One region of the Rossellomorea sp. NPDC077527 genome, then DNA from elsewhere that is predicted to be linked to it. Evidence: riboswitches for the same ligand, from Rfam matches in the RefSeq annotation. Region 1 holds a riboswitch; each other region holds the start of a gene.
The links. A riboswitch is a leader RNA that binds a small molecule or an ion and turns the genes downstream of it on or off. The one in region 1 is predicted to bind cyclic di-GMP.
Positions count from the first base shown of each region.

Region 2: it holds a riboswitch for cyclic di-GMP, as region 1 does, so the genes downstream of both, ACIGG7_RS04310 (methyl-accepting chemotaxis protein) here and ACIGG7_RS17520 (dynamin family protein) in region 1, are expected to answer to the same signal.
Region 3: it holds a riboswitch for cyclic di-GMP, as region 1 does, so the genes downstream of both, ACIGG7_RS17110 (hypothetical protein) here and ACIGG7_RS17520 (dynamin family protein) in region 1, are expected to answer to the same signal.

Region 1 covers NZ_JBITVL010000005.1:118,016-128,453, reverse strand. The annotation lists gene ACIGG7_RS17530 (hypothetical protein) at 1-338, shown strand, start outside; gene ACIGG7_RS17525 (hypothetical protein) at 595-1,272, shown strand; cyclic di-GMP riboswitch class I at 1,662-1,744, shown strand; gene ACIGG7_RS17520 (dynamin family protein) at 1,861-3,798, shown strand; gene ACIGG7_RS17515 (dynamin family protein) at 3,795-5,600, shown strand; gene ACIGG7_RS17510 (hypothetical protein) at 5,600-6,028, shown strand; gene ACIGG7_RS17505 (dynamin family protein) at 6,055-8,184, shown strand; gene ACIGG7_RS17500 (hypothetical protein) at 8,299-8,688, shown strand; gene ACIGG7_RS17495 (S8 family serine peptidase) at 9,002-10,438, shown strand, end outside.
Region 2 covers NZ_JBITVL010000001.1:837,338-847,775, reverse strand. The annotation lists gene ACIGG7_RS04330 (alanine/glycine:cation symporter family protein) at 1-874, shown strand, start outside; gene ACIGG7_RS04325 (GNAT family N-acetyltransferase) at 899-1,429, opposite strand; gene ACIGG7_RS04320 (PLL family lectin) at 1,536-2,609, opposite strand; gene hflX (GTPase HflX) at 2,754-4,013, opposite strand; gene ACIGG7_RS04310 (methyl-accepting chemotaxis protein) at 4,600-5,520, opposite strand; cyclic di-GMP riboswitch class II at 5,617-5,701, opposite strand; gene ACIGG7_RS04305 (hypothetical protein) at 5,864-5,998, opposite strand; gene ACIGG7_RS04300 (TetR/AcrR family transcriptional regulator) at 6,241-6,816, shown strand; gene ACIGG7_RS04295 (bifunctional cytochrome P450/NADPH--P450 reductase) at 6,896-10,063, shown strand.
Region 3 covers NZ_JBITVL010000005.1:2,757-13,194, forward strand. The annotation lists gene ACIGG7_RS17105 (metallophosphoesterase family protein) at 204-2,249, shown strand; gene ACIGG7_RS17110 (hypothetical protein) at 2,389-2,589, opposite strand; cyclic di-GMP riboswitch class I at 2,564-2,649, opposite strand; gene ACIGG7_RS17115 (DUF948 domain-containing protein) at 3,049-3,411, shown strand; gene ACIGG7_RS17120 (DUF5658 family protein) at 3,459-3,782, opposite strand; gene ACIGG7_RS17125 (pullulanase) at 4,043-9,625, opposite strand; gene ACIGG7_RS17130 (GNAT family N-acetyltransferase) at 9,867-10,385, opposite strand; gene ACIGG7_RS17135 (ABC transporter permease) at 10,407-10,438, opposite strand, start outside.

The DNA of each region.
Region 1 (10,438 bases):
ACGAGACAGGGGAAGAGTCATTTATTATCGCCATTAAAATGACTTCAGAGGGAGCGTCCACTACAAAATACCGGACATACAGCATAAATGAAAACGGAGTAATTAAGAAAAGCAATTTCACATTTGATACAAAATCGAAAATGGAAACCCAATGGATCAAGGGACTTTCAAGAGGATCGTATGGCTATTACACCAACCTCCCGCACCAACAAGGCGGTGTAGTTTCCCTGCTATTCCTTAGCCTATTAGGAATCCTTTTCATCCTTGGAGGTCTTTGGATTAGAGCGAAGCGAGCCAAGGGGACAGGTCCCTTGGCTCACACGGTCAGGATAAGCTAGAAATAATATGACTTCTTTAGAAATGGGTTGTGAACAATTATTCATTAACAAGCTGGAAGAGGTATACTCAGCAGTGGAATTCTTACTATACAGTAGGGAGTTTTTTATTTGCCTTCCGGAAAGATGAGAGGTTTTAAAATGGGCCAAGGTACCTGTCCCCATGGCTCCTCCCCCTTAACAACATACAAGAACACATGTATAATCTTTATTGGAAATTACTGTACATGAAGCGTTGTATGCTAAGGGGGAATCACATATGGAAATTAAGCCTCGAGTCATTGTTGGCATCGTCCTTTTAATTGTTTTGATAATGATGATAAAGCCGATTGTTGGCTTATTTTCATATCCGTTAACTGACAAATTACAAGAAATCAAAACAAATGCAGAAGTAGAGACATACTTAGAAGAAAAGTACCAAATCGAGTTTGATGTGACGGTAAAGGTGAGAAGCATGGTAGGCAGAGATGTCACTGCATCACCTAAAGGGGAACCGGAACTCGCTTTTCACGTCCAGGGTCCTCCTTATAGAGATGACTTTCTTGATGTATATTATAAAGAACAAATTGAAAGAGCCGTAAATGATGACCCCACTCTGAAGAACGACAGCTCGTTGAAGCTAAAAATCTACTTTAACCAAAATGGTCAATTTAATCTTGAAAATGGTTTGCCAGGACTGTCAAAAATCCCAGGAAGCCCCACGTTAGTCGTATCATCCAAACAACAGTATGATGAAAAAAAGAGTAGAGAAGAAGCCTTAAAAACATTACAAAACGTCATCCACTTCGTCCAAAGTGAAAAAATGGACCTGAAACAAATAAAAGCTACCATTCTCCTTTATACTTCAGAAAAAGAATATCAATATAAATATGTAATTCCTGAATCAGTTTTTGAATCAATTAACAGTGTAGAAGCTTTGAGGGAATATGAGAGTTAGAGCCAAGGGGACAGGTCCCTTGGCTCTCTTTCCAAAATAACTCTTGGATTCAATGACTGTGGAATAAAGTCAAGAATGTACTACTGATGAGATAATTAGAAAAGTATTAAATGTAAAGCTTGTTTGAAAAACTCCTTACTGGTCCAGTGAGGAGTTTTTGGTTTAAAAAAGAACATTACTTTTAAACAACGGTATAAATATAATCATTACTATTGAAATAGATAGAAACAGAGATATGGTATGAAGAGAGATATTATCCGTGTACCAAGGTACCTGACCCCATGGCTCGCTCCTCAGAAAAAGCCAGTGTACCTGTCCCCTTGGCACCGCCCCACTCCCAAAAAACCCCTACTAATCCAACCAAAGCAATGGTATGATAGACCTAAATATGAAATTATTGGCAAACTTGTTGAAAGGCGAGGACGCAAAGCAAAGGGCCTAAAGCGTGTGCTATGGTCGCCTGGCTGCATGGTTTGTGTCTCTGTTTTTTTGCAGAGGCTTTTTATTTTGCAGATATTGGTCTGAATAAAAGGTGGACCATTCAATAATTTAGTCAGGGAAACTTTCAAATAAAAAGGAGAGATTCATATGAATGTCCTGAATATGGAGTCTTACACGAGGAAATGTGAGGAGATCAAATCGCAATTGCTGGAACTCAAAGAATTAGATCAAACTCTATCGAATACGGATTTTGAACAAGACATCATGGAAGTGATGAAGAATTTCAACGAGGATCAATTCCAGGTTGTGGTGGTAGGGGAATTTTCACGAGGGAAGTCCACGTTCATTAATGCTATGTTGGGAAAGAAGATTCTACCTTCTTCTGCTCTACCAACGACCACGATCATCAATAAAATTACTTATAATGACATCCCATCCTATCAACTGATTTATAGGGATGAAACTAACTCCCCAAAACTCATTTCAGAAGAAGAATTCAAACAAATCACTGCTCCGACAAAACCGCTGGCAGGAAATGTGGAAGCAGAAGAAAAGTACCAGAAACAATTGGAGGATATACAAAAAATCAAGTTTGCTGAAGTGGAATACCCCCTGCCTGTTCTGCAGAATAACGTGAAAATCATTGATACCCCCGGAACGAATGATGTGGATGAAGTAAGGGTGAAAATCACCCAGAATTTCATGCCGCAGTCGGACGCCGCCATTTTTGTTTTGTCCGCTAAGAAAATCTTGGCTGAATCTGAAATGAACTTTCTTAAATTCATATTAAAAGAAGATATCCAGCGTGTGTTCTTTGTCATCAATCACGCTGATGTTTTGCGTACGGATGAGAAACGTAAGAAGGTATTTGATCATGCCAAAGAAGCGCTAGCAGAGCAGTTCCCCGATACAAAAATTTATATGATTTCCTCTAAAAATGCCCTCAATGCACGACGCGTTCAGCAGGGTGAGGAAGTGAAGGGAAAGGTTCCTCCATTTGAACAGACTGGATTTGCTGAATTTGAGGAGGCGCTGGGAAGCTTTTTAATGGATGAACGGGCTGAAGCGAAGATAGAAAAACCGATCACGTCTGGAATCCGCTTGGCAAATGAAATGAAGCGGAGCATTCATATTGAGCGGCAAACTCTTTATAAAACAGCAACAGAGCTCGAGGAGGATATTTCAAAAATGAAGCCGGAGCTTTCTCGTTTCCGCCAAAGTATCGATGAAATCAGGCAGTCCTATGAAACGATGATTTTAAAGGGTAGACAGGATATCTCCCGGATCCTTCAGTTGGGTCTTGAAAATATCGCTTCCTCTGCTGTCCGCACAATCCAAGCGTATGATGGGGATTTAAACGGGGATGCCATTCAATCAAGAATGGAGTCGGTAGTAGCGCCGTTACAGTCATCCCTTCAATCAAGCGTACGTGAAAGACAGCGTGAAATTCTGCAAAATGCCCTTACTCAAGCGCAAAAGAGATATGTAAGGGAATGGGGCAAGATGGAAGAAACATTGTCAACGGTCCTTGTAACGAAACAAGAACAGTCCACTACTCTGGTAAATCACCAAGTGACATACGACACGGCGTTTGTTTCTGAGGGAGATGATTCAGTGAAAACAGGAATTGCTGCTCTAGGGGCAGGTATTGTTGGACTCAATGTCATTGGATCCATTGGTTTAGCAGGACTCTTCTTTGCTCCAATCCTGATCCCGATCGCCTTCCTCGGTATAGGAGGATTATTAAACTCCTTGTTCGGAAGCGGAAACCGTCAACGAATCATCGCTAAAGTAAGGGCGCAGGTGGAAGATCGTTACCGTGGTCAAATCCCTGTCATGATGATGGAGTTTGAGCGTCAGTGGGATGAAAATGCACGTGTTTCAGCAGAGCACTTCTTTACACAATCCAATAAGAAACTGAAAGGGATTGAAGACCAGCTTACATCTATATTGGAAAGTAAGCAGCAGGAAGAATTAAAAGCAACTGAACGGGAAGCGCAGCTTGAGCAAACAGAATGCAGAATCGACAAGGTTGTTGAACGTCTTGAAAGGATGAAACATGTAAGGGAGGTTGAACTAGTATGAGTTTTGAACAAAAGAAAGAGAACATGTTGAACGAGCTTCAATCTGTGAAAAATATGGTTTCGTCCCTTGATTTTAAAGAAATTCACAAACAAATCAATGATCTTATCAAGGATATTGAACATGATTTTCATACAGTGGTCGTTGTAGGGGAATTCAAAAACGGGAAATCAACCTTCATCAATGCTTTATTAAAAGAATCCCTCCTTCCTGTAGATGTCACACCGACCACTGCCACCATCAACGCAGTCATGTGGGGGGAAGAAAGACGCCTTGAAGTTCATAAAAGCGATCAAACCGTGGAAAAGTTAGCCCTAACTCAAGATGCCCTGGAAGAGTACGTGGCGGAAAAGGACTTCGATCCGGATACCATTAGATACTTAAAGATTTCAATACCGGCGCCCTTATTAGCCAATAAAAACGTTGTGTTAGTAGATACACCGGGTGTCAATGACCTTAACTCTCACAGAAGCGATGTCACCTATCAGTTCATTCCAAAAGCCGATGTCGTTTTATTCATGCTTGATATGACTGCCCCGGTTAAAGGGACAGAGAAGGAATTTCTGCAGGAGACGTTGTTAAAAGAAGGGCTTGAACGGATCATCTTTTTAGCCAACTTCAAGGACTTGGTAGATGAAGAAGAAGTAGAAGAAGTTTTGACCTTCACCAAAAATCGATTAGCGGATATTCTCGGATACGAAGATGTGAAAATCTATCCAATCGCGGCACAGGATGCTATAGATGCAATGGAAGATGATGATTCTGACCTTCATGAGTGGTCAGGCTTGCCTCAGGTTCAATCTGTGATAGAGAAAGAAATGGAATCCGGGAATCAATCAGAAGTGAGGTGGAATCGTTATCTGCAACGATCCGCCAAAATCTATGATGCAATTAGCAAACTCATCACGCAAAAGCAATTGCTAAGTACTCAAACAAAAGAAGAACTCCAGAAAGAATGGATGGCAATCAAAGAAAATTACACAAAGAAAGAGGACTATCGATATAAGATTGAGCAATATGTTTTGGACAGAGAAAATGAATTTATGTATATGCTCCATAAATCAATCGATTCCTTGTCCTCACACGTAAAGGAAGAAATGGAAATCGCCATCAAAACGTATAAAGGCACCGACATCAAGGACTATGTAGAAGAACAGCTACCTATTTTTATGAAGAAGCATTTAAAACGATGGGTGGACGAACATATCGATCAAATTCACAACCTCCTATATAAACTTGAAAAGGCTCTTGCTGAAGGGTTGACCCGTGAATTCAATGCTCACATCCAATTAAAAATGGAACAAAATCAATTGCTGAAAACAAGTGGCCGCCCGTTTGAAATCAGTGTAGATGATATTTCAAACACAAGTGTACTTGCAGGGCTCATCGCCGGAGGTGCAGGTGCGTTAATGATGGTAGTCGGAGGGCCGATATTATTACCAATCATCGGAATGGCAGGATACCCGATTCTTCAGAAAAAATTAGTGGAAAAGCGATTGAATGAAGCGAAAACGTACTTATTGAGTGAAATTGGCCCAACTCTCGATGGTGTCTTGAATTCCTTCCGAATGGAAGTGGAGCAATATATGAAAGCGAACATCAGGAATATCGAAATTTCCGCCATTGAAAAATTTGACGAACAGTTGGAGATGCTTCAACGAAATGTAGAGGCAGAAATTAAATTACGACAGGATGATCAGAAAGGAATCTTAGCAAACCTTACACATTTGGACGAAGTGATGGAATATCTGCAAACTCTTCAAGGAAAGAGAAAAGAAATACTAATGACAGGAGTGAACAATTAATGGATGGTTACGATTATTCTTCTGGATTTGATCACGTTTTTGGAAACCATACAGGCTCTCAAACATTGGATGTAACAAGCAAACCGAATCTATCAGGTGGTCAGGATCTTGTGTATCAGGGGAAAACCATGGCTACTACCAGCCCGGGCATCATTGACGGTACTCATGACACTTACGTGGATGGTCTTAAGGTGAGTTCGACAAGTCAAGGACTAACCGGAGAAACGGATATTCAGGGTGCCCACGGTCAGGAGATAGGTGAAATTCGCACCGGATTAAATGGAAGCGATCAAGAGTTATATGTGGATCACCAACACGTGGCTACTTCTTCAATCGATGTGACCGGGAATAAACAAATCTTGTTGCACGACGATCCATTATCAAAAGCAGATGAATTTGCTCTAATTGAGCTCACACTATCAAACTAGTAAGGTGAGGAAGGACTTTACATATTATGAATGGGTTAGAAAGGCATGAACAAAGCTTACAAAATATACAGAAGGTTTTCCACGACTCAAACGTTCTCGGAGTCTATGCGAGAGAGATAGATACCATCATCAAGCATATGAACGAACCGATTAACGTCATGATACTGGGAGAGTTTAATGCAGGGAAATCAACCTTGATCAATACGATCCTAGAAGATGAATACCTGAAGACAGATGATATTCCCACAACCGCAACCATCACCAAGCTGACATATGGAGAGACCCCGGAAATCAGACTGCATTTTAAAGATGGGGAAGAACAAGTGCTTTCACCGGAAAAATTTGAACAGATTACAGCAGAAATCGACGAGGAAGGCGCGGAAATACGGAAAAGGCTTTCCTATGTCCACGTTCAATATCCCAGTGAGCTCTTGAAAAAGGTCACGTTGATTGATACGCCTGGACGTAATTCTAACAATGTAAACCATACAGAAGCGGCTGAAAGCTTTATGGACCAGGCCGATGCTGCCTTCTGGCTGTTTGAGTTAAGTCAAATTGGAACGTCGACAGAGCTGTCTCAATTAAAAAAATTAAATGACTATGTGCACCCAATAGGCATCATTAACCGGATAGATGAAATGGATGAAGATGATACCCTGGAGAATATTGTCCAAAGTGCCCGTACCTCTTTAAGTCCGTTTGTCACCGAGTTCATCGGTATTTCAGCACTGAATGCCTATGAGGGCATTGTAGAGGGGGATGAAGATCTGCTTGAGGAAAGCAACTGGTCATCCTTTGAGAAAGCTCTTGAAAAAGAGATCAACGGTGAACATGTTCAATCCCGTAAAATGGAACGAATCTATCAAGACATAGAAAAGACGTTGGAGAAAGTAAAGAAATTAGTAGAAGAAACCAAAAAATCTTTCCATGACACATCTCATCAACTCCAAGCATCTGGGGATTACAAAACGACCTTGATGAATGAAGTCAACAGCCTTGACGATCTAACGACTAAATGGGTCGACCTTGCCGATAAAGGAAGGATATATGAGTTGCATCATTCAGAGTGGCCACTCCCTTCCCCCCAGGATGAAGGACTAAAGGAAAAGTGGGAGGAACAGCTATTTTATATGGAGGAACTTTTTGGAAAAGAAGAACTTCTCAGGCTGGAAAAAAACACTCTTCAAGCGGAAGAAAGGGAATTGAATCAGTTAAAAAGGGAACTTGGAGAAGCGTGGAACAAATATAATAATTCAGGGTTGTTCGGCGGAGAGCCCATCATTTTCACCGGAGAAAAATATGTACTGGAAGCAAGGGAGGAGCAGTTAAACTCAGATATCCAGTCACACAGTCAAAAAGAACATGCCCTTTCTTACCGACAACAAAGCCTGGAGGACACAAAGGATCAGGGATTGGAAATGGTGAAGTTGTTGGCTCGGAAAGTGGCCGATCGCCTTGATGAAATGAAAAAAGAGAAAGTGGCATTGCATAATGATAAGGGATACTTAGAAAAAGCGCAGTCATCCTTGGTTAAAACTGAGTGGCTTCCGAGGTTCTTGGAACAAGTTCAGAAAGACATCATCCCAGTTTTTGAAGAAGGTCATAGTGTTCTGAAATCAAACTCTGCCAAAACTCGCCATTCCAACTGTTTGGACTTGTTGAAAAGTTTTCTTGATGATTCCATTACCTTAGATGCCTATCGGGACCTACAAACTACCATTCAAAAAGGGATTCGGGAAAAGGGAGTAAAGGTTAAAAAGAAAACTCCAAAGCAACAAAGACACCGAGACCAGGTTTCCCGTTCCTTCTCATGGTTTAGAGTTTGGTCTACTGTAGCCATGGTGGTGATTGTGTGCTCAATTCTCTATTCATTCCAAGAACCCCTTAAGAAAACAGTATCCTCACTTTTTGCTGCGGAAGAACCGATATCTGCAGAGGCAACGGCAGGAACCACCCCAGAAACCGTCACCGTCGTAGTCAATGCAGCCAATGTGAGACAAGAACCCAATCTGGATTCAACCATCGTAACAACCGTTCAACTAGGAGAAGGACTATCCGTAGTCAACTCCTCAACAGATTCAGAAGGAAGACGATGGTTGAAAGTGGAAGTTTTGTCTGGGGAGATAGGGTGGATTAGTGAGAAGGTTGTGGAGTGAGCCAGGGGGACAGGTCCCTTGGCTCAAGGTAGGATCAGGGGCGTTGGCAGGTGAGCCAAGGGGCAAATCCATCTCGCTCCACCTGATCAAGATTTTATTAAAGGAGAAGAAACTTTGAAATCATTTATAAATTTCTTTACGTTAATATTATTAGGAGTAGTCTTTGCAATATTTTTGGGGACTGGTGGAGAAACTGAAGAAACAGGCAAAACAGATAAGGCATATGCTGTTGGCGATGGTGGAGTAGGATATATCGTGAAAACATCATTTATGGCATTTGAAGAAGAAAGCTATGATGAAATGATAAGTTATCTTGCCAATGACAATCAACAAGCTATCCAGGGTATGTTGGACTCAGGAAGGGCGATTATTCTAGATGAAAGAGAAAAAGTAAGTGTTGTTAACTTTGGATATGTAAAATCATTTGTAGAGGTGAGTTCCTATGGAGTGCGAGGATACGTACCTACAGATGCTATTAAAGATAAAATAGAAGATGATATTTAAAGGTGGAGAGCCAAGGGAACAGGTCCCTTGGCTCTCTTTTTTGGTCATTACTTCAAAACTGGACAGAATTGAGGTTTGAAAGAAATCCTGGCTAAAATAAAGTTTTCTAAAGATGCAATAGAGCGGCATTTTATGATAATAATCTTCAAGAACGTAGAAGAAAAAACAAGCCAATGTACCTGTCCCCCCGGCACACCTGTCCCCCTGGCACACCTCTGACACAAATTACAAATATTTTCCTCTAAATAAAGGAATTTCCATAACCTGCCTTGAATTATATACCTGTAGGAAAATTTCTTTAGGGGGAATAGGTGTGAAGTTAGGTATCAAGAAGGGTTTGTCGATGGGTCTTGCAGCTACTTTGATCATGGGGGCTTCCCTCCCTGGAATGGCTGGGGCTTCGGTGACAAAGAACCCGTCCAGCGTGAAGAAACAAATTGAAGAGCAGTTGGGATTGAATAAGGACAAGGTGTCCATCAGCTCGGTATCAAAAGAGAAATCTCAGAAATTCTCTGAAAACCAATTGATCATTCGATACGAAAAGCCTCTTACAACCTTACAGCACAAACGTGCAGGAGGTAATTTGGAGAAGCGTATTTCTTCTTTGAACTATGATGTGATTTCGGTTAAGAAGGCTTCAAATTTAGCGAAGGTGGCATCCAACTATGCGAAGCTGCCTGGAGTGGTGAGTGTGACACGGAGTGCATTGGTGCAGAAAATGAGCCAGCCGGATCTGAAGGCTCCCTCTATGTATCATTTGGAAACTCTAGCAATTGAGAAAGCGCAGAAGATGGCAGGCAAGAATAAAGTACGCGTCGGTGTCATCGATACTGGAATTCAAGTGAATCATCCAGAATTGAAAAATAAAATCGTCGTAAACGAAAATGCCATGAACCCTTTGAAAAAAGGGCAGCCTGATGTGCATGGAACACATGTAGCAGGCATCATTGCGGCTGAAAAAGGAAATGGAATCGGTGGGTATGGTGTAGCGCCTAACTCTGACATCGTTTCAATAGATGTTTTTAACCGCTCTTTCTTTGTAACAGACTATACGATCGCAGAAGGTATTCTTGAAGCGATCAATCAAAAGGTGAAGGTTATTAATATGAGCCTCGGTTCATATTATCCATCTCCGATTATTAAAGATGCTGTGAAGAAAGCAACAGATGCAGGTATTATCATTGTGGCTTCTGCCGGTAATGATGGGGCGGATATGATCAATTATCCAGCTGCATATGAAGATGTCATTAGTGTTGGGGCAACAAATGATAAAAATGAGCTGGCTGAGTTTTCGACTTATGGTAAATCTGTCGATGTGGTAGCACCTGGAGAAGCCATCTATGGGCCGGTCTTTGACGTGGATAAAAAATCTTCGTTCGCCAAATTAAGCGGTACGTCCATGTCTGCGCCAATGGTGACGGGTCTAGTATCATTGCTGCTTTCCAAGCATCCGGATTTAACGCCTTATCAGGTTCAATATATCTTAACGAAAACCGCAAAGGATTTGGGTGAGAAAGGGTACGACACAACGTTCGGATACGGAATGATCGATCCTGTAAAGGTGCTGTCGTTCAATCCGGCCTCCATCCCGGCAAACCCTGAACTTCCTGTAAAAGAAGCAAAGAATAAAGCTCAGGTTTTAAAAGTTCAGGAAAAAGAAACGGTGAAAAAAGAGTTTAAGAAATTAAACGAATCTCATTATTATAAAGTGGACATGAGCGAGGGAGAATACCTCCAGTTATCCCTTGAA
Region 2 (10,438 bases), on a different contig from region 1:
TCATATTAATAACCTGACAACAGGAATCATTTTGGCCGTTATGACGGGATTGATCATCTTCGGAGGAATACAGCGGATCAGTACGGTCGCTTCGTTCTTCGTACCTATCATGGCATTCCTATATATCGGAGGCTCTCTGATCATCATCGTTCTGAATTACGACATGATCATTCCTGCTTTTAAAATGATTTTCTTCTACGCATTTAATCCTGTCGCTGCAGCTGGTGGATTTACAGGGATTATCATCTCGGAAGCCATCCGCAGCGGGGTTTCACGAGGAATCTTCTCCAATGAGGCAGGTCTTGGTACCGCTGCACTGATTGCCGGAAATGCGAAAACCGATCACCCGGTCAAACAGGCACTTGTCGCCATGACGGGAACATTCATCGTCACGATCGTCGTTTGTACCATGACGGGGCTTGTACTGTTGATCACAGGTTTCTGGGATCCGACAGGCGGAGCGATTTCCGGTGTCGAGCACGCACCAAGCCTTGACGGCGGGGCATTGACGAGCGCAGCATTCGGACACGCCCTTGGTGTCGTCGGAGAATACATCGTATCCTTCTCCGTCATTTTCTTCGGATTCTCGACCATTGTAGGATGGTATATGTATGGAGAAAAATGTTTCGAGTATATCACGAATTATCGATTCGCCAACTCCTACAGACTAATCTATATTTTTGCAACAGGACTAGGAGCAGTTGCTAACCTGGAACTTGTGTGGGCCTTTGCTGACATGTCCAATGCGTTGATGATGATTCCGAACTTAATCGCATTGCTATTACTCTATAAAGTGATCGTTTCAGAGACGAATCATTATTTCAACGAATATATGCCTAGAATTGAAGCACAACCTAGAAGAAAAGCCAGTTAAAAAGAAACCCGGTGTGATCTGTGATCATACCGGGTTTTCACCTAAAAGTATTTCATATTTACAGTGACGGCCGTGGATATCGATGACTTCTCTTAATCGATATCGTTCTTGGTAATAGCGGTTCAGTCCCTCGTTACTTGCGATACAATCGAAGCGGATGCTTTTTTTGCCTCTTGTTTTCATCTGGATTTCAGCCCAATCCAAAAGGTCTGCACCAATCCTTTTCCCCGCAAAGTCTCTGTGAACCGCCAATCTATGTAAGTATGCAACATCATCCTCTGCTTCCTCTCCCCAGATATCCATATCCCATTCATTTGGGCTGGATTCAAGTGTCCGCGTCGCAATCGCACCCCCCTCTTTTTCCACAATGTAGGTTGCCTTATTTTCAATAGAAGTCACTATTTCATCTACATTTCCCTCAAGATCGGTCAGGTAGTAATTCCACTGTTTCGTCCCTTTTGTTTGTAACCAGCCTGCTGTATTCACCAATAGTCCGATGACTTTCTCAAGATCTTCCCTTTTCGCAAGTCTGATAGTATGAATTGCTTCATGCATGGCTAGACACTTCCTTATAAAAAGTCTTTTCTATAGAATAACACACGACAGACTGAATTTTCAGAAAAAAACCATCCCTCTTCACACTCAGGGATGGTTCTTTCCATCACGCAAACCACTTATGCCACATATGATCATTTCTGCCTCTGGCAAAGGCATCCACCCGGTTTGGTCCCCATGAAACAGCTCCCGGCGATGAACGGACGCCTCCCCGTGGTGCTCCGAGATCCTCCCAATTGCTCCAGCGTGATCCGTTCCACCACTTGTGCCACATATTGTTGTTGTCTCCCCTAACAAAGGTGTCGATTCGATTAGGTGCCCATGAAGATGCTGCAGGAGCCCCTTCAAAACCTCTAGGCGGTGAGCCGAGATCTTCCCATTGACTCCACCTCGAACCATCCCACCACTTATGCCACATTCGGTCTTTGTTTCCACGCACAAAACAATCGATCCGATTCGGTCCCCATGATACGGCACCTGGTGAATCTCTTAAACCACCTCTTGGCGCGCCAAGGTTCTCCCATTGACTCCAATTTCTCCCGTCCCACCATTTATGCCAAAGATTGTTGTCGTATCCAAGAACAAACACATCCAGTCGATTGGCCGACCAGGATGACACTGTCGGGTCCCCTTTGAAGCCACGCGGCGGCCCCCCAAGGTCTTCCCATTCACTCCACCTTCTGCCGTCCCACCACTTATGCCAGAGTGTATCCCGATTCCCTCTGACAAACGTATCAATACGATTCTGGCCCCATGATACGGCTGCAGGTGAACTCTTCAATCCCCGCTTAGGTGCACCGAGGTCCTCCCATTGACTCCAACGAGAACCATCCCACCATTTGTGATACATTCTGTCGTTTTCACCTCTGACAAACGTATCCAGTCGATTCGCCTGCCAGGATGCAACCGCGGGTGAACCCTTCATCCCGTATGGCGGTGCACCAAGATCCTCCCATTCTCTCCAGTTGGCACGTGAGTCGAATGGGTCATAGTAAGCAGGCTGTGGTACGTACCCTTGATAAGGATCATAGTAGTACTGCTGATCATAATCATGATGTGGATAGTACTGCTGATAAGTATGTGGTAAAAGGATGTCTTCATAATCGTTTCTTATTTCTGCTCCATATGGATGGCATTCAAACGGCACCGGATAAACCGGACATCTTCGTTGAAAAAACATACTGCATCCCTCCTCTGCATTTACTGTATGCAGGAGCCCAGGTTGAGGAGTATGTACATATTTTCGTTGAAAAGTATGAGACGACAACAGCCGCCGGAGCTAAATAAAAAGACCCCCTCCACATTTGGAGAGGGCCAACACTTTTTATACTATATACTCTCTATATCTCTCAGCATCACTCACCTTACACTCAAGCGTCAGCATCGTTCCATTTTCTTCATATCCGGTTTCTAACACGTTGGCATTCTCGTTAAAATACGAAATTAGATGTCCTTTATCAAATGGGATGAGCATTTGACAGCGTTTATAATCTTTGAAAATATAGCTTTTCACCACTTGAAGGAGCTCATCAATACCGATTCGGTTTTTTGCCGAAAAATAAATGCGGTCCTTTTCTACTCTTGGTACTTCCTCATCAACCAATTCAGCCTTATTGTATGCATAAATGACAGGGGTGTCTCCAATTCCAAGTTCATCAAGGGTTTGATCGGTCACCTTCATCAGTTTTTCGTAATGAGGATCGGAATAGTCCACCACATGGACGATGAGATCCGCTTCGACCACCTCTTCAAGAGTGGACCGGAACGCCTTGACCAGCTGATGGGGCAATTTATTCACGAATCCGACGGTATCTGTCAGGAGAAATTCCTTCCTGTCCGGTAAGGTGATATTCCTTACCGATGTTTCAAGGGTCGCAAATAGCATATCTTTCTCAAATACCTGCTTGTTCTCATTTGGATGGAAGGTTTCCACGAATGCATTCATCGTCGTCGACTTCCCTGCATTGGTGTAACCGACAAGGGAAACGACAGGAATCTCACTCTTCTTACGCTGCTTGCGCTGAGTCGTTCGCAGGTCGACAAGAGAATCCAGTTCTTTATGAAGAGCTGTGATTTTCGCTTCAATACGACGACGGTCAAGCTCAAGCTTCGTTTCACCTGCCCCACGGTTCGCAAGTCCCGATCCACCACCTTGACGCCCTAATGACTCACGGCGTCCGACGAGGCGTGGAAGCATGTACTGCAGCTGAGCCACTTCTACTTGAAGCTGGGCTTCCCTGGTTTTCGCCCGTTCTGCAAAAATGTCAAGAATCAGCATCGTTCTGTCCATGACCCGAACGTCAAGCTTTTCTTCCAGTACGCGTATCTGCGATGGTGAGAGCTCATCATTCGTGATCAGTACATCCGCTTCCCACTCTTCAATCAATAGCAGCAGTTCGTCGATCTTACCTTTTCCAATATAATGCACATGATTGGGCCGAGGCAGGTTTTGCGTCAGTTCTCCTGTAACAACAATATGCCTGGCCTCTGCCAGCCCCTTCAACTCAAGCATTGAATACTCAAAGTCATTGTTTTTATCTTTTGTATTAACGCCTATGGCGATTGCTTTTAATCTTTCTTCCATTACATAGTCACTTCCTATTTAAAATATTTGGGTGCAAGAAAAAAGCACAGGCCACTGCCTGTGCTTTTTGTAAATGGATGTTGAATATACCGATGGTGCACGAAGAAGACCGCACTTTCCCCTGATGAATTTGGATTCGTACAAAGACATCAAAAAAGCACCATTCAGTAGATATTCAATTCTATTCTTAAAGGGGAAGAAGACCCCCCCTCTCTTCATGCACGCCAAATGAAGAATTCCTTTAAAAATAGTCAGACCGATCCCATTTACCCTGCACACAAGCAGAGCCTTTGAACTTATTCAATTAAGCGTTCAAATTGCGGATGCGTAGTCTGATTAAAATCAAAAGGAAAACCTCCATTTCTCATAAGTTAAACCCATCATACCACACCTCGAGATGGATGGGAAGATATGGTTTGAGGGACGGACCTCCACATACCGGTTTAAGATGGTGGGATTATAGGTATTGGAGGTCCGTCCCTCACTACACTACTGTCCTAAAGTAAAAAAGCTCCAATTCTTCACGTTTTCCATTTGATTCACAAACGGAAGGATGAAAAATTGGAGGTCCGTCCCTCACCAAGCTTTACAAAATGTTTTTGAAGTCTTTTGCTTGTGAGTCCAATCGACGGGCTGCGCTTCCTATTTCTTTGAATGCCAGGACTGCTTGCTCGTTTAGTGTTTGGTTATTTGTTATGCCTGACTGTGAACGGATTGTTCCTTCATTGATTTTGTTGATTTCTCCTGTGATCCCTTCTATATGGGAGTTCACTTCCTGGATGGAATCCTGCACCCTCGTTGCAAGCTTTCTGACTTCTCCTGCAACGACGTTAAACCCTCTCCCATGTTCCCCTGCCCGGGCTGCCTCGATGGCCGCGTTCAACGCGAGTAGATTTGTCTGAGTCGCAATTTCCCTAATCGTTTTGACAATGTTTCCGATTGAATTTGCCTGCAATGTAAGTGACTCAAGTATTGTCATATTCTCATTCGAGTCAGAAACCAGCTTTCCAGTCGCTATGGCTGCTTCCTCACTTCTTGTTATACCCTGCTCTGCTTTTTCACTTAATTCTTCTGACATCTTCTGTAATTCAGAAGCTACCTTTTCAATCGTTGTTTCCCGTTCGGTAATATCCGTCGCAACCTTAACAACACCTTCAAGATTTCCTTCTTCGTTATAAACCGGCGTGTATGTTGCTTCCAAACTGAGAAGCCTACCAGTCTTTGTGACTCGTTGAATTTTTTCCTGAAAGCTTTTTCCGCTTCTCAAATCCCGCCACAATCGTTTATATTCCAAGCTTTTAGAAAATTCCTGTGTACAAAATTTTTCATGGTGCATGCCAATCATTTCTTCCACACCATATTCCATCGTCCTGGCAAAATTTCCGTTCACCCATAGGACTCTACCGTCAGCATTGAATTCAATCATGGCCAGCGAATCTTCAATGGCTGCAAGTAAGGCAGATTCCCCAAAGACTTGAGTACTTTTTCTCAATTCCGTTTTAATCACGTTCAACACGTCCTCATTCATTAAAGTTTTGGTTAAGATGAGACTAATATGTATAAAAGAAACATCAGTAAATACATAACACTGACTCTCACCATTTTAAGTGCTGGCCGGTTGCGCCACTCGCTCCAATTCACTAACAGCGCCCATCTTAAAGTGAATTCTCATAGCTTCCAACTTTACTATTTGTAAGACTATCCTACTAGCTCTATCTTAATATAACAACAGATATTCGTAATATTAGAAAAAATTCTTCACTTTATTATTGCTGGAATGAGGTCCGTCCCTCACTACGTTAACCAAATAAAGAAAAAGACCCCAAAAATCTGGGGTCTTGTATTTTACATTAACATCCTAATCTATCACATACTGCTTCTTTCAAAACAGATACCAGGTTACTATTCGGAGCCAAAATCGATACTACTAACCAAGCGACAAGTAACAACGCAGCAATCAGAAAGGTAATCAGACCTAATGCCATTAGAATCCCCCCTTTCTATTAAAACTTCTAGTAAGTGAGCTCTCTTACAAAGTTATTCTATGAAAAATTGCTAGAGTTGGACCGGCAAGTATCATAGGAAACAATAAAAGGGCAGATACCTTCTTAACAAAACTTTCACAAACAATGGGTACTTCGTGTGATTGAGATAAATTTCACATGGGTATACACTATTCTGGAATGAATATTCATTCCGTATTAACGTTATGAAAGGCTGAAATGGTATGTCATTGGCATTAAATAAGCGGGACTGCATCGTGGCGAGCTCCCTTGTTCTTTTTGCAGAGAGGGGATTTGATGCTACGACAATTCCCATGATTGCCACATCTGCCGGCGTCGGAGCCGGTACAATCTATCGATACTTCGAAAATAAAGAAGTGCTTGGAAATACGATATTTCAAGAATATGTTGAGCTGTTTACAGAAACGGTGAAAAAGGATTTCCCTTATGAACAGTCGATCCGTGAGCAATTCCATCACCTGTTCCGATCAATGATTCTGTTTACAAAGGAACAGAGTCAGGCCCTTTACTTTATCAAAACACATAGCAGTGCCCATTTTTTAAATGAAGAAAGTCATGCAAGTTTCAAAGGCCTTCTGAATATCTTTAAATGCTTCTTCGATTCGGGTAAAGAGAAAAAGGAGATTAAAAATCTGCCTTCAACAGCTTTAATCGCCATTTTATATGGTGCCTTTCTCGAGCTGCAGCGATTGGTACGAATCGGCGAGTTAAAGCCTGATGCCGCTATGCTTAATGACGTAGAAGAAAGTATGTGGGACGCTGTCCGATTACACGGATGAGAAACCACGTGTTTCTCATCCCTACGCGGAATGAACGTTCATTCCGCAAACTAAACCATTATGATGAGGTGAAGGAAAAATGACACATCAAACTCAATATCCACAACCGAAAACCTATGGCCCCCTTGGGAATTTACCAGTTATCGATAAAGAAAAGCCCCTCCAATCATTTATGAAGCTTGCGAGAGAACTAGGACCCATCTATCAGTTCCAGTTTCCTGGAAGAACGAGTACCTTTGTTTCAAGCGCTTCCCTTGCAGGGGAATTATGTGATGAAACCCGTTTTGACAAAAAAGTAGGCCCTGCCCTTCAAAAGGTCAGAGCATTTAGTGGAGATGGTCTTTTCACCAGTGAAACGAAAGAGAGCAATTGGAAAAAGGCACATAATATCCTTCTCCCCAGCTTTAGCCAGCAGGCCATGAAAGGATACCACACCAAAATGGTGGATCTCGCCACCCAGCTCATTCAAAAATGGAGCCGCCTGAATCCAACAGATGAAATTGACGTTCCTGAAGATATGACCCGTCTGACCCTGGATACCATCGGACTGTGTGGCTTCAATTACCGTTTCAACAGTTTCTACCGCGAAACCTCCCATCCTTTCGTTGACAGTATGGTTCGCGCACTGGACGAAGCGATGAATCAATCCCAGCGTCTTGGGGTCCAGGATAAACTAATGATCAAATCAAAAAAACAATTCAGGGAAGACATCGAGTATATGTTCTCCCTCGTTGATGAATTGATTGCCGAACGGAAAGAAAACGGGAATCAAGGTGAAGAGGATCTACTTTCTTATATGCTGCAAGGAACAGACCCTGAAACAGGAGAAGCGTTGAGTGATGAAAACATCCGCTTTCAAATCATTACATTCTTGATTGCAGGGCATGAAACGACCAGTGGACTCCTCTCCCTCGCCCTCTACTTCCTGATGAACAATCCGGAAAAACTGAGAAAGGCTCAAGAAGAAGTTGATCGCGTTGTAGGCGATGACATACCTGACTATAAGCAAGTGAAACAAATGAAATACGTCCGGATGGTCTTGAATGAAACACTTCGACTCTGGCCGACCGCCCCTGCTTTTTCCGTCTATGCGAAAGAGGATACAACCCTGGGTGGCAAATATGATGTCCAAAAAGATGATGTGTTCACACTGGTCATCCCAGAACTCCACCGCGACTCTTCTGTGTGGGGAGATGATGTCGAAGCATTCATCCCCGAACGGTTCGAGGATCCTTCATCCATACCGTATCATGCATATAAACCATTTGGTAACGGACAGCGAGCATGCATCGGACAGCAGTTCGCCCTTCATGAAGCGACACTGGTCCTTGGGATGGTGCTCCAGCACTTTGACTTGATCGATCACAAAGACTATGAATTGGATGTAAAAGAGACTCTGACCCTTAAGCCGGATGGATTAACAATGCGGGTATCACCACGTAAGCCTGCATTGGGATTCTCGATTGCTTCTAAAGGGGAAGAAAACTCTCAGCAAGAGAAGAAGCCTGCTGTGGCGGAATCTTCCCATGGAACACCTTTACTTGTTCTGTATGGCTCAAACATGGGGACGGCAGAAGGTATCGCACGTGATCTTGCGGAATCGGGACGTCAACAAGGGTTTTCTGCAGAGGTTGCTCCTTTAGATGGATTCAGTGACGGACTCCCGGCAAATGGGGCTGTTCTGATTGTCTCAGCTTCATATAACGGAAATCCACCTGACAATGCAGGTAAGTTCATTTCCATGCTAAAGGAAAGTCAGCCAGGTGAATTTGAAGGTGTCCACTATGCTGTATTTGGATGCGGTGACCACAATTGGGCCACCACGTATCAGCGTATCCCGAACTTCATTGATGAACAGCTTTATGAAAAAGGCGCGCACCGTATAACAGAAATCGGACACGGCGATGCAAGCGATGACTTTGAAGGAGATTACGAAAAGTGGGCTGAAGCTCTATGGCCCAATCTGGCTGAAAGCTTAAGCATCGAACTCCATCAAAATGATCAAACGAATAGCTCCATTACAATGAATTTTGTCAGCGATGTAAGCGACACACCACTGGCACGCACGCATCATGCTTTCACAGCCGTGGTGAATGAGAATTTCGAATTACAGCATGCTGAAAGCGGCCGAAACACAAGGCATATCGCCCTTACCTTACCAGAAGGTGTTACGTATCAGGAAGGAGATCATGTCGGAGTCCTTCCACAAAATCCGTCGACACTTGTCGAGCGAGTGCTCACTCGATTCAACTTGAACGGACACGACTACGTCCAACTGACGGGAGATTCTGGAAAAGCCGTCCATCTGCCTACCGAAAAACCGGTGAAACTTCGAGAACTACTGGGGAATTATGTAGAGTTCCAAGAGCCCGCTACCCGCTCTCAAATCCGTGCTCTAGCCGCTCATACCGTCTGCCCTCCTCACGTTGTTGAGCTTGAAGAACTACTGAAGGATGAGACCTATAAAGAAGCGGTACTAAACAAACGCATCACCATGCTGGATCTGGTTGAAAAGTATATGGCATGTGAAATACCATTTGAAGGATTCCTGGCATTGCTTCCTCCTTTAAAAGCACGCTATTATTCAATCTCAAGCTCGCCTTTATACAAGAATGGAGAAGCGACCATCACTGTCAGCGTCGTCCGGGGAGAAGCTTGGAGCGGTAATGGAGAGTACAACGGAATCGCATCCAACTATCTGGCAAATCGTGAAGCCGGAGACAAAATCGCCTGCTTCATCAACAGACCGCAATCGAACTTTCAACTACCTGAAGACACGGGGACACCGATTGTCATGGTTGGCCCTGGTACGGGAATCGCTCCGTTCAGAGGGTTCATCCAAGCACGCGCTGTTCTCAATGAGCGAGGGAAATCACTCGGTGAGGCACACCTTTACTTCGGTTGCCGAAATCCGAAGCACGACTTCTTGTATCAGAACGAATTAGAGAAAGCCGAACAAGACGGAATAGTCACATTGCACACAGCATTTTCAAGATGCCCGGATCAGGAGAAAACCTATGTCCAGCACCGGTTAGCCGAAAATGCGGAAGAAATTCTGCCTATACTGAAAGATGGCGGACGCTTATACATCTGTGGTGATGGAAGCAAGATGGCCCCATATGTGGAACAAACCTTAGTAGAAAGCTATATGCGTATCTATCAAACATCGAAAGAAGAAGCCGATAAATGGCTCCGATCATTAGAAGAAGATGGTCGATATGCGAAGGATGTTTGGGCTGGATCATGATTGGAGAGAAGCGAACCCTTATGGGGTTCGCTTTTTTTAGTAGTGTTTCTGGATTGTGCTATCGTTTGGAGTGGTTTCGCCGATATATTTGAGATTTCGCCGTTAAATCCTGGATATCGCCGTTATATTAAAAATTTCGCCGATAAAATCAGAATTTCGCCGATAATTGGATATCAGTCACGCTCTGGACGTGATGAGACATCAAGCTGCTTGGGTGTTACACGTTTGCTCGTCTGAATTTCGCTGATAAGTTTGATATTTCGCTGTTATAATTCAGATATTGCCGTTATATTAAAAATTTCGCTGATAAAATCAAAATTCCGCTGATAAATCACCCATACATCCTCCAACACTAAAAAAACAGTGAATCCAATA
Region 3 (10,438 bases), 120 kb from region 1:
GTACTAATCAATAGGAAAATAATAAATATCTAATTTAAATTAGGTCAAATTCATTGAGCTAATGCAAACAAAGGGTGGATAAACAATCAACCTAACGATACATAACCAGCTAATAAGACTTCTTTAAGTATGCAAGCTTGTTTACACAATATTTATAGGCGGTGAATACGATAATAGTAGATTATGAATGAGGTGATGGAACCATGGAGCTTCCAACGATTTTGTGCGGTCCGATTGTTCGGCGGGTGGACCCTGCACAAGTCTTTTTCTGGATTGCATTAAGCAAACCATATGATATGAAAGCACAGTTGTTTATGATAGAACATAATGGAAATTCTCGAGTTACAGACTATACAAACTTAGCCTGTAAGACAGAGACGAGAACGATTCAAGCTGGAAGGAACCTATTTATAAGTATGATCAATGTTTCTCCACATAGCGGACTCTTTCCTACAGATCAATTACTTGGGTACAATATATTTTTCGAAAGTGGTAATGAATCACTGAACCTCGATAGCTTCGACTTACTTTCTCCTGCTCATCCACACTCGATTGTCTACGAAAATCTTGCTTACCCCACCTTTATGATCAATAAAGAGAGTCCCTCGAATATTCTATACGGCTCATGTCGAAAGCTTCATGGATTGGGACTCGATACAATGTCAGAGGCAGATAAAATCATTTCTTCATCCGCTACAAAAACCGATAGACCTCCCTCTCTATTTTTAATGGGGGATCAAATCTATGCCGATGATGTAGCAGACCCCGTATTCAAGATCATCACAAAGCTTGGTCATGAGCTGATGGGACAAGAGGAAGACCTAGGCTCAGTTGAACCTCGATTGAAAGAAGATATTTTCAGAAGTAGACTTCAACAAATCAATGGCCGGCAATATATTTCGGAACACTTCTGCAGGTTCACTTCCAGAAATGCGGCCAATCATCTGTTAAGGTTTGGTGATTATGCAGCCATGTACCTGTTATCCTGGAGTCCCTCATTATGGGAGCACGCCCATGAAGAAGGCCTGTTCAAAACCTTTCAAGAAGCATTGGATCAGGATGAAATCTATTTTGCATTCAAGAATGAAGATTCCAATGAGCATAAAAAAGAAAGAAAACAACTTCAGGACCGGTACCAAAAGCAGATGAAAGACCTGGCTAATGTAATGGAAGCAATATACTCTGTTAGAAGATTATTAGCGAACACACCGACCTATATGATATTTGATGATCACGATATTACTGATGATTGGAACCTGACACAGGAGTGGAAGGCAGGGGTTTGGAATGCACCATTAGGGAGACATGTCATCAGTAATGGTTTGTCATCCTATTGGCTTTTCCAAGGATGGGGTAATGAACCTGATACCTATACCCATTTCGGCCAAATCATGCAAACCTATTTTGACTCTCTTCACCTTGGGGCACTCCCTCACAAGAATTGGGTCCATTCCCTATGGAACTATGATTCTTGGCAATTCACCGCCCCCACTGCACCACAAGCCGTTTTTCTTGATACTAGAACACAGCGGGATTATGCCAATAAACCAAAACCGGTAAAGGTTGGGGTGCGCATAGATGAGGGGCAACTTGGACCAAATCTACTTAATTCAGAAGGGTGGAACACGATAGGGGCCAAGCTGAAAGAATCCGGGTGGAATTCAGGTGACCCCCTGATCCTTGTATCTCCCTCCCCCCTTTATGGAATTGGTTTAATAGAGAACTTTCTGCAGACCTACATGCTTCCTTTAAGTACACTTGGGTTTCCTGTGCAAAGCAACTTTGATCTAGAAGCTTGGAAGTACAACGGAATGGGCTTCAACGCATTCCTTCAACATGTATCTCTTTGGAATCCAAGCGACTGCATGATTTTATCCGGTGATGTTCATTCAGCTTCATCGGTTCAATCTGATATTTCCTTTCCAGATGGACGCAGCTTGAAAATCCATCAGTTTACAAGCAGTCCGATAAAGAATATGAGTTACTCGGGATTTTCCGGAGCCCTTATAAAATTCATGGTGAGCCTGAATGCCAGAGATAGGATCAATCGCACACTCTACCGCTACTGTAATCAAGAGTTTGACCTTGTGCAAGCAGAACATGAAAACAGCGTATCCCCCGATTATATATGGAAGGAAAGCATTCGTTATCAGCCTATAAAGGGTTCTGCCCTCATTGAAACAGAGAATAATATTGGCTTATTGACTTATTCAGATGGACGTCCAGCATCCAAGGTCATCATGCCATAGCATCGGGATTCACATCAGATAAAGCTTTCTAATAAGCTGACAATCTCATAAAAGCAGATTGTCAGCTTTTTTAATACTTAATCCAGAACAGACCTTTTCTACCTATTCCCCTTACTAAAACAGATCATTTAATTTCATCTCATGATAAGATATTTTGTTTTGCAACTTCTTTTTGATCCGGCAGTCTAAACAATCTTGCAGTAAGACACGGTTGTAATGAATTCTCAAAGAATGCCATTTTCGTTTCATTTTTGATAGAATTCCAAATATCTTCATCATTCTCTCCTCCACGTTCATAAGTCGCCGGAGTCCATTTCGAAAACTGGCAAGCATCGTCCATTAGACATTAGCCCCTATAGTTTTGCGTCACCATTTTTCAATGGGTTTGCCCTTATCGTTCGAATTATGAAAGATTCTTTTCATAACACATGCAACTAAACACAGTCTTTTTACACATGCCATTTATACTACATTTTGAAGTCTACCATACTTTCGAACACCACGTTCCATATATTCCTAAAAGAATAATACATTTATCCCCTTTCACTTCACGTTAGACTTGGTCCATTCATTCAAGCACAAGAAGATTTCATCTTAGGCGGTTAGACTTTCTTATGGTTCACATCCTTCTCTTTAAAGGTTTTTTAGCCTACCTCATTATAAGGCGTCCTGCATTCAGATCCCTATGGAATGAATCCGCCTACTATCAGTTACTTATTCCTTCCGTCACCTAACTTGAGAAGGAATGTCTGAATCCTCCTCGTCATAGACTTATTGTAAAAGAAGGGAGTTGGTTTCAATGCTTGAATGGAGTGCTGCCATTGCAGCTGTTGCATTTACCATTCTTGTCGTTTATTTGATTTTGACGTTACGAAGGGTCATGAACACACTCGACGAGACGAAGAAGACACTTGCTGACACGAGGAGTGCCGTAAATGGCATTACAGAGGAAGCAGAAGAATTGATTCATACCGCCAACCAAATTTCTGTTGATGTCAAAGGGAAAATGAAAGCCGTTGATCCATTGGTCGAATCCGCACATGATGTTGGGGACATGATCCAAAGTGTGACAAGCTCTGTAAAAAGGGCCGCTTCGCAAAATCGCACACCGAAAACCATTCATACTCAGGAAAGCAAGCCGGTGCAAATTAAATTAAAATAATAAAAAGAGGCCTCGATGAAAAAGGCCTCTTTTCTTTTAGTCTATGCTTAAGCCAGTCCTGCCCTGCTGCCCGTGACCTCCCATAGCCAATAACCATGCATCAGACAAATGAAGCTATAGGAAACGGCTGCCGTAATGGACACAAGTAGTAAAGCTTTTGAAAATCGTTTATCTGGGTTGAGGTGATAAAGAAGGATGAGCAGGAAAACGGATAAAGCTCCTTTGAAGAGTAGAAACAGCCATGGATTAGTGTGATAGAGGGTATTCATAAGAGGATTGGATTCCGTTATATGTCCATAATGTAGTCCATACATTGTCAGGAATGCGTCTAAAAGGTTGAGGAGTAAGATATACAGCAGCAGATATCTCATTTAGTGAATTCTCCTATTCATTTTTATGGTGGATTTTGTCTAACAGAGCATTATATTCATAATAACATCTTTTATCGTTCTCAATAAAGAAATATCCATTCAAAATTAAAACAAACGTTTATTTAGCTTTATAAACAATAGTATTGTAAAGGATGGTGCTATTATTCAAACGTTTGTTTAAAAAATCCACATAAAAAAATCTCAACCCTACGAATAAGGTTGAGATGATGGATCAAAAGGCACGTTATCCCGTTATCCCATTAATGCTTCCTTTTCTTCTTCTCTTTCTTTCCCTTTTCATCCACCTTAATTATCACAGTGGTCAAAGGATCCATCGTCAAAGTGTCTTTCGTCATTGTAAACCCGGACTTCTTCGAAACAGGCTGTGTTCCCGCTTCATCGTTATCCACGATAACCTTTCCTTTCGAGAAGTCATATTCATCGATGGAAAGCTTTCTTGCTTTCTTGTCCGCATTCACAAATACATAGTACTCACCCGTTCCATCGGTAGAGACGTTCTTGTAAGCAAGCAGCAGATCTTTATCAGCCATTTCTGGAATATCCATTAGAGATACATTTTGATCCACGAGCTCTTTCTCCCCTAAGCGGAACGCATTGGTCGACCTTCTTAGCTTGATCAACCCTTCGGTATATTCTCTCGTCGTTGTGTTGATGTTGTATTTCTTCTTGTTCGTTGCCTTTTCCCAATCAAACATGTTAATGGCGTCGGAGGAATCGTAGGAGTCGTGGATGAAGTAACCGAATGGGTCTCCATTTTCGTCCTCTAACTCATGATATTTCTGTTCCGGCACGCCTTCACCGAGCCACTGCTTGGTCCGACCGTATTCCTGCCCCCCGTGAAGGAAAGCCGTTCCCTGGGATGTCAGAATCATCGAGTTCCCAAGTCGAATCCGCTTGTGGATTTCAAGGTTATTTTCCGGAATGGCAGGATCCTTTTTAATTGATTGAGCAATCACATCGTACAGCGGTAAATTATCGTGAGCCGCGATGTACTGGACCATGTCGCCCGGGTCGTCGTCCGCCGTGTTGCCCGGCTGCCCTTTGATATTGTTGAAAATGGTGGTGATGTCACGCACGCCTCCAGTTAGGAATCGCGGTTCCCCTTCAGAACCAAATCCAGATTTCAGTTCATTTCGAATTTCGTCAGAGAATACTCCCACGTCGTCCGTTTTGTCCATCCAATCCTGGTCGGCTCCCATGCCTTTTAAGGAAGGATCCGAAAGGTGACCGGAGAAGGTTCTCCAACCCTCACCGATAAACAATGCGTCCGGGTTGATCTCAGCCGCTGCGTCATAGGCTTTCTGGATCGCCGGATAGCTTGCGTCTCCCATCATGTCAAAGCGCATGCCATCGATTTTATATTCATCGAACCAATATTTCACCGAGTCGACCATTAGCTTTTCAGCCATCACATGGTTGGTAGCCAAATTGTTGCCAAAGCCTCCGAGGAAGTTCCCCTGGTCATCCTGGAACGCATAATAACCTGGAACGATGTCGTTCAGCGTGCTTGTTTTCGCCATATGGGTGTAGACGACGTCGAGAACGACTCCCATCCCCTTGTCATGAATCGCATCGATCAATCTCTTCGTTTCTTCGATTCGTAATTGTGGATCAGTGGCATCCTCAGAATACGCACCGTCCGGGGAGAAGTAGCTGTGAGGGTCATAGCCCCAGTTATACTCATTTCCTCCTGCCGAATACTCAAGCTCTCGTTCTCCCATCTTCGTCTCATCGCCGTAGTACCACGCCATGATTGGAAGCAGTTGAACATGTGTCACGCCCATTGATTTGATATAATCGAGCTTTTTGATAAACGCATCATACGTGCCCCATCGTTCTTTTTTCAAATCCTTTTCAATGGACGGATCGGATGTAAAGTCACGAACATGGATCTCGTAGATGACCGCATCCTCCCGTTTTTCATACCCGTCGATGGAGGCATGACTGAATTTCTTAGGGTCCGTCCCTTTCAAATCGACGATTGCCGCTTTTCCGACGTTATCGCCGTCAGGTCCTGTTTCTCCTTCTGTGTTCACGGTGAAGGCGGCCATGGATTTGGCGTACGGATCCAGTACTTTTTTCGTTACACCTTCATTGGTGACTTCGTATTGATAGTAATATCCTTTCAAGTCTTTTACTTTCAAATCTTTCGCTTTGGCATCTATTGACCAGACACCTTTGTCACCAAGCGTCAATTCGAGGCTGACAATTTTCGTCGCCGCATCTTTTTTATCATAGAAGTTCGCGACCACTTTGCTTGCTTTCGGTGCCCATAGTTTTAAGGTGGCGTTTCCTTTTTTGTACGTGGCACCTAAATCATCCCCATCATATGCATACTTGTTATCAAGAAGTCTCCAGCCGGCTGCTGCTGAAACCGTTCTTCCCGAGTAGGTGATGGAAAGCGGGAGTTTACTTAAGTCAAAATCAGCCTTCACTTCCACCGTTTTATCACCGGTGATTTTGACGTTGTTCACCATTACTTCCGCACCGTCCTTATTCTTGACGCTTAAACCGGACATCAACGTCTCTTCAGTCAAACCATCTGTCATCGTAAAATTCAATCTGATTGTATCATCCGAAATGACTTCAGATGATACCAGTCCCGTCGCTACATCACCATGTGGAGAAATGAAGACGTTATCCTCCCCTTCTTTCACCCATAGTTGATCATACTTATCGAGTAAGTTGAAGGATTTGTCTCCTCCATCCTTCTCACCGTTTTCCTGGTTTACGACTAAGAAGTCGATCTGCTTCGCATTTTCATTCAATTCAACGTCCACATACGCACCATATCGACCCTTTTTAGAAAAATCCAGTGCACCCGTCGGCCAATTGTCTGTCGGGGATTTCACATCTCCCCACGTCCATAGACCGAAGTTTTCATAGTTCCCGTCTTCACGGTCATAATGGATACGTACCGTATTCGCAGGAAGATCTACCGGCTCATACGTATACACTTTATCCGATCCCTGCTCGATCCAGATTTCATTCATGTCAGGTGATGTGATGGTGAAGGCTTTGTCTCCCCCGTCTTTCCCTGCATCACCTTTCGTTACATCCATGACAAGGAATCCGATGTTTTTCGCACCCTCTGCGAGAGGTACATCAATGTATGCCCCGTAGCTGTCCGTTTTTTCGAACATCGTGGCACCTGTCGGCCAGTTCGCCGATGGGGATGCGACATCATTCCACAACCATGCACCGTAGTTTTCGTAGTTACCGTCCGTACGGTTATAGTGGATTCGGATGTTGTTTTCAGGAACGGGTTCCTCTTCAGGATCCTCTCCTCCTCCTGATCCAGCTACAGCTCCTGTGATTTTACCACCTTCGACCGTCAGCAATACAGTACCGCCGTCCTCTTTAGAAGGCAGGGTCAACATTACTTTACCTGATTCAGTCGTAGTATAGGTTTCACCGGAATAACCATTGGTCACGACCGCATCGGGAGAATCCACTGTCAACGTGATTTCTTTCACTTCGTCCGCCACGTTTAATCCGACGTATACGGAGTCGTCTTTGTAATCACGGGAGAATACTAGGAACTTGTCGCTGTTCGAACCACCGACTGTGTGCCTTTCCCCCTTCGCGAACACATCAGAATGAGCCCCTCTGAAGTTCAGGATTTTCGTATAGTGATCCAACACATCATTATTCTCTACATGACCCCAGTCCAGATCATAGCGGTTATCATACTGCGGATAATTATTTGCACCGCTCTGCCCTAGCTCTTCACCGTAGTAAATGACCGGCTGACCTTTCGATGTTGCCTGCAGGGAGGCTGCGAGTTTCAGCTTCCCCTTGTCCCCGCCAAGTGAATACAGGAATCCGTCTTCATCATGACTTCCAAGGAACTGACCGAGTGTTGCCGAATTGTCGATCTTTCCATTGCGGGCCGTCAGTTTATCATTGCCCGCTTTCAGGTTGCCGTTCACAAACTCACGGGCGATATCCTTGAACCCGAAATCCAGGAGGGAATCCATCATCCCCGTATCCAGATAGCCGTAGTCATTGTCAGCACTAGCACCCCACGCTTCCCCGATCATCTTGTGCTCTGGCATTTTTTCCGTGATGGCATTTTTGAACGCCATCCATGTTGCGTCTTCCACATGCTTCACCGTATCGACACGGAAATAGTCGATGGTGTTGCCTTTATCTGTTTTCGCTTTCTCGATCCAATCGGTTTGCCAGTCGATGATCTGCTGACGTACGTCTGGATCTTCGGTCATGACATCCGGAAGTCCGGCCAGTTCACCGACCACTTCGTCACTTCCTACATTTCCCTGACGAAGAATGTTACTGTACTTTTCACGCTCTGCGTCCGTCGGGTAACCAGCCGGACGTTGATCTTCTGGCAAGTCGCCGTCGATTTCTTTCAATCCATAACCGGTATGGTTCAACACCACATCCACCATGATCTTAATCCCTCGGTCGTGGGCTTCATCGATCAGGTTATGAAAATCGTCCATGCTTCCGAAGTGTGGATTGAGTTCGCCGAAATTACTCGCCCAGTAGCCGTGGTAACCGAAGTAAGGCTCTCCCGCCTCTCCTTTTCGCACATCGTACTTGATATTTTCCACAACCGGGCTGATCCAGATCGTGTTCACACCAAGCTTATCAAGGTAATCGAGTTTCTCCGTAATTCCTTTAAAATCACCGCCTTGATACGAACCGCGTTTCGATTTGTCATAATTCAAGTTGAAAGGATCGTCGTTTGACGTATCCCCGTTGAAGAATCGGTCTGTCAGCATAAAGTAAATGATGGATTCGTCCCAATCAAGATCCGAATCACCGACAGACTGTCTTGCCTTCACTTCAATTTCAGTGCTTCCTTTATAGACGTTTCCATATGAGTCCACTATGGTTAAAGGAATCGCTTTTGTTCCAGCCGTAATGTCGTCATCTACAGACAAGGTCACTTCTTTCAACGATGGATCGATTTCAAGCTTCTCTGATCCACCTAATGAAGAAACATCTGCCGTGATCTTTTGAATGTGTAAACCATCTGTCAGTCCTTCAACATCAATATTCAAGACAGCGTTTTCATTATAGTCCACAGCTGCAGGATCCACAGAACCTGTCACCGTCAGGTCGGCTTTTTGGAAATCAAGAACCGATTTTCCATCGACGGTATTGTACGGATCACTTACTTCCGTGGTTACACCATCTTTTGTCACTAAAAAGGTATACTCATTTTTCCCGTTAGGAATGTTGTCGTATGGGAGGATGAAGCGTTCATTCTTCGGCTCATACGACATTTCCTTCGTCTCACCGTTGAACTTCAATTCTACTTTATCAATCATATCCATTTGATCGCTTTTGAAAAGATCTTTATCACGATAGTAGAATGTCGCGTCTCCTTGATCGATCACCGGTGCGGAACCATCCGGGACGATGCGGATTTCCTCGACACCGCTTGTTATGTAGGCCTTGGTGAGGGTGTCATTCTTGTTCACTTTAATGAAACGGTCGTCAAATTCTTTCTCCGCCGTATTCCAATCCTCAGTACTACGAAGGATAAATCCGATCTGCTCGGTTTCAGGTGCGACGGCAATGTTCGCTACCGCTACTCCGTTTTCATAGGAGTCGAAGTTGATTTGATCATCCTTCACCCCCGTATTCCATGCCCATATGTTCCAGTCCCCGTACGTTTGATCTTCACGGGTGTAGGTGAAGCGCACCGTACGATCACTGGAATCGGCTGCTTCAGCCGAGGTATTCCCATCTGCAACAGCAGATGCAGCCGGAGCGAATGGTGACCACAGGCTGATCAACATCACCAACGTCATAAAAATTGAGAAGTGACGCTTCGTCATTTTCTTCATTCATGCTTTCCCCCTTATAAATGGTTAGTAGAATAATAGAAGTGCTCTTGATGGGTTGTGGAAACGTTTGCACAACTGATCAAAAAAATGTAGACTTTCCTTCTCCTAGTTATTTCGAACTAATGCAAACGATTGCAATATTCTGTCTTTTTTATTTTATAACAAATAGGGGAGAAAGGCTATGTGACAAATGGGGGATTTTGACACATAGCTGGTTCTGTTCTGAAAAGGCAAATCAGCCCTATTCTACGTGTGACTGTGGTAAAAGGTATCTGAACCCTTTGACAATGATTCCATCTCCTGCCGGTTCAAAGTCCGACTCAGGAACGGGGTGAAAGTTCAGCTTACTATATAAAGAAAGAGCATTTTTCATAAATTCTGCTGTATGTAATCCGACCGCCATATACCCCTGCTTAGCTGAGTACTTAATGCAATGGTGCATCAGTTTTCCCCCTATCCCCTTCCCTCTCCATTCCCGGTCGACTGCAAGCATCCTGATCTCTGGATAATCCGGCACACTGGTGGTCCACTCGTACGCTTCCATCTTCCCTGGAAAGAGGACAACACTTCCTACTATCCCTCCATCTATTTCAGCTACAAAAATATCCACTCCGGTCTTTAAGTCGTTTTCAGAAGATAGTGTTCCTTTTAGAGCATTCCAGTGATCTACTGACACTACATCCTTATATTCTTCATAACATACGACTCTCTTAGCCCTTACGATTTCGATCTCATCACGAATCATTTTTCTAATCAGCATGTATTCCATCTCCTTATCATTTTAGGAAAGGAACCGTTCCTCTCCTTTTTTTT